One region of the Paenibacillus sp. FSL R5-0345 genome, then DNA from elsewhere that is predicted to be linked to it. Evidence: a T-box and tRNA genes for the amino acid it is inferred to sense, from the RefSeq annotation. Region 1 holds a T-box; the other holds one or more tRNA genes.
What was found. The T-box of region 1 lies ahead of metG (methionine--tRNA ligase). A T-box ahead of a tRNA ligase gene usually reads a tRNA of that ligase, here a tRNA-Met.

Region 1 (2,432 bases):
ATGAACGATTCACAAAGTTACCAAATGCTCCAAGCAGCTCACCATTATGACTATAAATAAACTCTCTCCAGGAAAAATCCGTATCCCGCTTCTCAGGCCCGTTGGCAATTAAAAAATAACGAATAGAGTCAGGATGATACCGTTCTAGAATATCAGGTACCCAGACCGCCCAATTACGGCTAGTGGAGAACTTCTGCCCTTCAAGGGTTAAATATTCGCTAGATATAATCCGGTCCGGTAAATGTAACTCTTTTGCTCCTAATAAGACGGCTGGCCATATCAAGGTATGAAAAGGAATATTGTCTTTACCATGCACATAATAAGCGGTAATACCATCATTTTTCTCTGACCAAAATTCCTCCCAGCTCCCTCCAGATTGTGTAGCCCACTGCTTGCTGGCTGATAAATAACCACTTACCGCCTCAATCCAGACATAAATCTTCTTATCTTCAAATCCAGCTACAGGAACATTTACACCCCAAGATAAGTCTCTGGTTACTGCCCGATCCTGAAGCTTCTCCTTTAAATATCGTTTGGTCAGTTTTATTGCATTTTCTCTCCAGTGTACTGCTTCGTCTACATAATCCGTTAATTCAGATTGAAATTTAGATAAGCTAAGATAAAAATGTTCTGTCGGCCGTTCTGTCGGTGTATTCCCACATAATTTACAGACTCTGTCCAATAAATCGGCTGGGTCTAGAATCGTAGAACAATAATCACATTGATCCCCCCTCGCCTGCTGCCCACATACCGGACAAGTGCCTTCCACATATCTGTCTGGCAAAAATCGCTGGTCTACCTCGCAGTAACATTGCCCAATGGTTTTTTTATATAAATGACCATTCTCTAGCAGCTTCGCAAACAACTCTTGCACGACCTTATGATGCTGCTGTTGATCCGTTCGAGTATATAGATCATAACTAAATCCCAGCTCTTCAAAACACTTCAAAAACTCTTCGTGGTATCGACTTGCAAAAGCTTCGGGTGTGATCCCTTCATTAGCAGCCTGAACCGCTACAGGTGTGCCATGACAATCGCTGCCTGACACATATAAAACGTTATCCCCCTTGCTGCGAAAATAGCGTGCCAGCACATCCCCAGGCAACACACTTGATAATCTTCCAAGATGTAAAGATCCATTCGCATACGGCCAAGCTCCGCCTATAAACACATTACTCATTAACCTTCTCCTCCTTTTTTTAGACAACAAAAAAACTCCCATCCACAAAGGACGAGAGTTCTACTCACGTGTTACCACCTAATTTTATAAATGCCTCATGACATTTACCTCTTCAGGTACGACGTTAATAAACGTTTATACCCTAGCACTATAACGGATGCAGGTTCCGGCGCAGCCTACAACCTAAAAGGTTTCGATGCGCAGCTCTGAGACCATATTCCCAAGGTTTTTCTTTACTCCTTTTCAGCGAACGGAGCTCTCTGTAGAAAGAATTGCCGTGGTACTCTTTCTCTTCTTTGCTTTTACATATTCAAGTTACAGGAAATAATACTCAATTTGTTGTTTATTGTCAATGCGAAACATCAAGCTCACTGTAACTTTTCCAGTTAATTTCCGTCTTTTATATAAATAAGTTACAAGGAGGTCCCTCAGTGAAAAAAGTAAATTCACTTGTACTCTCTGTTCTTTTACTAGCAGGAGTATGGGGTTGTTCCGATAATAAAGTTAATTCTGTTCCCAAAAGTGAACCCTATACTTCCAAAGAAGCCATCAGTAGGGGAGATATTGTTTCATTTAAAAAAGTTTACAACCTAGATAAATTCGAGCAATTTATAACTAATCTCTCCAGCAAAAAAGCAGACAATATACGCGTTACAAGTTACACAGATGAGGGTGATCCCATATTTAAGGATTTGAAGTTTGATGGCAGTATAATTAATTATAGCTATGATACTTCTAATGATGAATTTGGTGGGAGCAACAAAGATGTCAGAACCGATACTTGCTCCGAAGTGACGAGTAAAAAAAGCACACAAGGTGAAATTATCTATTCGATCAGCGGTTGCACAAATAATGACTCTGAAATTGATTACTACCTTTTTCGCACAACAGAATGAAATACTGAAATAAAAAAGACCACCCAATCATAATACAATTGGATGGTCTCTGTACTTCATATTATTTCATGATTTTGCAAATATCATTGGTGAATTGAACAGGATCACTAACCTGTAGACCTTCAATCAACAGGGCTTGGTTGTACAGCAGGTTCGTGTATAAACCGAGCTTTTCTTTGTCGTTCTCTGCTGCCGCCTTCAAGGACTGGAATACTTCGTGATGGATGTTGATTTCGAGTACCTTGTCCGCTTGAACCTCTTGGCCATTCGGCATCGATTTCAAGATTTTTTCCATCTCGATGGTCAGTTCGCCTTCAGCAGAGAGACATACCGGATGAGTCTTCAAACGTTTGGAG
Region 2 (2,432 bases), 3.2 Mb from region 1:
GCTTGCTAACTGATTTCTCGATACGAGATGCTCTGGTTTCAGGTCTTTTCGCCGCTTCGATCCAAGATACATATTCCTTCTGATAAGAATAAGCCAGACCGTTGTAATAAGCTTCTGCCTGCTCATGGCTACTCAGCGCATCAAGTAAATCCTCTGGAGCTTCTACCTCTCGTAATTGATGATCCTGCTCCATCGTCACACGCACAATATCACCAGGTTGAGCTTTGGCTAGATCCCGTAGTTCTTTCTTTACCACCATAAAATACTTTCCGTTTCCATGGGGCATAAGCGTTCCTCTATAGGGGATTCCATTTACAGTTCCTTTTACCTGTACCCTGGACTTTGTTTCAAATATTTGTTCGGCATCAAAAGGGACGTTAAGATAAGTCCAGCTCCCACTTGCATCAGGTCGCACTAATTTAGCTTCGAATTCAAACATAGCTACCTCCTCAACTAAAAGCCCTAAGTTCTATTGTATCCATATGAATGTAACTATACAAAAAAACACCTGCCTATAATAGACAGGTGTTTCTTAATTATAAGCGGGTGATGGGAATCGAACCCACGCTATCAGCTTGGAAGGCTGAAGTTCTACCATTGAACTACACCCGCAAAGGTATAAAATCGGGATGACACGATTTGAACATGCGACCCCCTGGTCCCAAACCAGGTGCTCTACCAAGCTGAGCTACATCCCGTCAAAACATGTAATGACTTAGTAATAAAAATGGCGCGCCCTGAGAGATTCGAACTCCCGGCCTTTTGATTCGTAGTCAAACGCTCTATCCAGCTGAGCTAAGGGCGCAAAAATTATGGAGCGGAAGACGGGAATCGAACCCGCGACCCTCGCCTTGGCAAGGCGATGCTCTACCGCTGAGCCACTTCCGCAAAATATGGTGCGCGTGAAGGGACTTGAACCCCCACGTCGTGAAACGCCAGATCCTAAGTCTGGTGCGTCTGCCATTCCGCCACACGCGCACACTTTAAAAATAATGGTGAGCCATGAAGGACTCGAACCTTCGACACCCTGATTAAAAGTCAGGTGCTCTACCAACTGAGCTAATGGCTCTCATAAATGGCTGGGGATATAGGATTTGAACCTATGCATGACGGAGTCAAAGTCCGTTGCCTTACCGCTTGGCTAATCCCCAACAATAATTAACTAAATGGCGGAACCGACGAGATTCGAACTCGCGATCTCCTGCGTGACAGGCAGGCATGTTAGGCCAACTACACCACGGTTCCACAGACATAATGCATAAATGTAAATTGGTTGCGGGGGCAGGATTTGAACCTGCGGCCTTCGGGTTATGAGCCCGACGAGCTACCGGGCTGCTCCACCCCGCGTCATTTAATAAGTATATACTATTCATTTACACTACGCCAGCTAGTCCCAAAACATCATGCTTAAGGAAAATTTGGTTGCGGGGGCAGGATTTGAACCTGCGGCCTTCGGGTTATGAGCCCGACGAGCTACCGGGCTGCTCCACCCCGCGTCGTTCTTAAATGAATATGGTGGAGGCTGAGGGGATCGAACCCCCGACCCTCTGCTTGTAAGGCAGATGCTCTCCCAGCTGAGCTAAGCCTCCATGTTATGACCCGTATGGGATTCGAACCCATGTTACCTCCGTGAAAGGGAGGTGTCTTAACCCCTTGACCAACGGGCCATGCTAATAAACTTTATGGCGGAGAGAGAGGGATACTCTCACTACGATCGAGATTGCGAAGCATTCCTAACGAAGCTTATGCTTCAACGAACCACCTAGGCTTCTCATCCCTAACAGGGAAGTAAATTCATGGCGGAGAGAGAGGGATTCGAACCCTCGAGACGCTTGTGGCGCCTACACGATTTCCAATCGTGCTCCTTCGGCCAAACTCGGACACCTCTCCATAAATGGCTCCCCGAACAGGACTCGAACCTGTGACAACTCGATTAACAGTCGAGTGCTCTACCAACTGAGCTATCAGGGAATATGGTGGGCCTTAGTGGACTCGAACCACCGACCTCACCCTTATCAGGGGTGCGCTCTAACCAGCTGAGCTAAAGGCCCTTTTAAGACATACGAATATTAAGGGCAAAAAAAATACCACGGGTAATGTGGTTGTCCGCTTGGCGGCGTCCTACTCTCCCAGGACCCTTCGGTCCAAGTACCATCGGCGCTGGAGGGCTTAACGGTCGTGTTCGGGATGGGTACGCGTGGAACCCCTCCGCTATCGCCACCAAACGGACATTACAGCGTAATGCTCAGGCTTAATCGCCTGAAAACTGAATCCGAATTGAATTTGCATTTTAAGTATAGGATAAGCCCTCGACCGATTAGTATTGGTCAGCTCCATGCATTACTGCACTTCCACCTCCAACCTATCTACCTCGTCGTCTTCAAGGGGTCTTACTAATTGGGAAATCTCATCTTGAGGGGGGCTTCACGCTT

Region 2: it encodes a tRNA-Met, which carries the amino acid that the T-box ahead of metG (methionine--tRNA ligase) is inferred to sense. The anticodon was not compared.

The regions. Positions count from the first base shown of each region.
Region 1 is NZ_CP009281.1:4,058,291-4,060,722, forward strand. Features, by position in the region: gene metG (methionine--tRNA ligase) at 1-1,180, opposite strand, end outside; T-box leader at 1,225-1,486, opposite strand; gene R50345_RS17925 (DUF4362 domain-containing protein) at 1,612-2,076, shown strand; gene htpG (molecular chaperone HtpG) at 2,138-2,432, opposite strand, start outside.
Region 2 is NZ_CP009281.1:873,644-876,075, reverse strand. Features, by position in the region: gene R50345_RS03890 (YdeI/OmpD-associated family protein) at 1-439, opposite strand, end outside; tRNA gene R50345_RS03885 (tRNA-Gly) at 542-612, opposite strand; tRNA gene R50345_RS03880 (tRNA-Pro) at 625-698, opposite strand; tRNA gene R50345_RS03875 (tRNA-Arg) at 729-805, opposite strand; tRNA gene R50345_RS03870 (tRNA-Gly) at 814-888, opposite strand; tRNA gene R50345_RS03865 (tRNA-Leu) at 895-978, opposite strand; tRNA gene R50345_RS03860 (tRNA-Lys) at 994-1,069, opposite strand; tRNA gene R50345_RS03855 (tRNA-Gln) at 1,077-1,151, opposite strand; tRNA gene R50345_RS03850 (tRNA-Asp) at 1,168-1,245, opposite strand; tRNA gene R50345_RS03845 (tRNA-Met) at 1,271-1,347, opposite strand; tRNA gene R50345_RS03840 (tRNA-Met) at 1,420-1,496, opposite strand; tRNA gene R50345_RS03835 (tRNA-Val) at 1,514-1,589, opposite strand; tRNA gene R50345_RS03830 (tRNA-Glu) at 1,596-1,667, opposite strand; tRNA gene R50345_RS03825 (tRNA-Ser) at 1,798-1,890, opposite strand; tRNA gene R50345_RS03820 (tRNA-Asn) at 1,896-1,971, opposite strand; tRNA gene R50345_RS03815 (tRNA-Ile) at 1,975-2,051, opposite strand; rRNA gene rrf (5S ribosomal RNA) at 2,109-2,225, opposite strand; rRNA gene R50345_RS03805 (23S ribosomal RNA) at 2,298-2,432, opposite strand, start outside.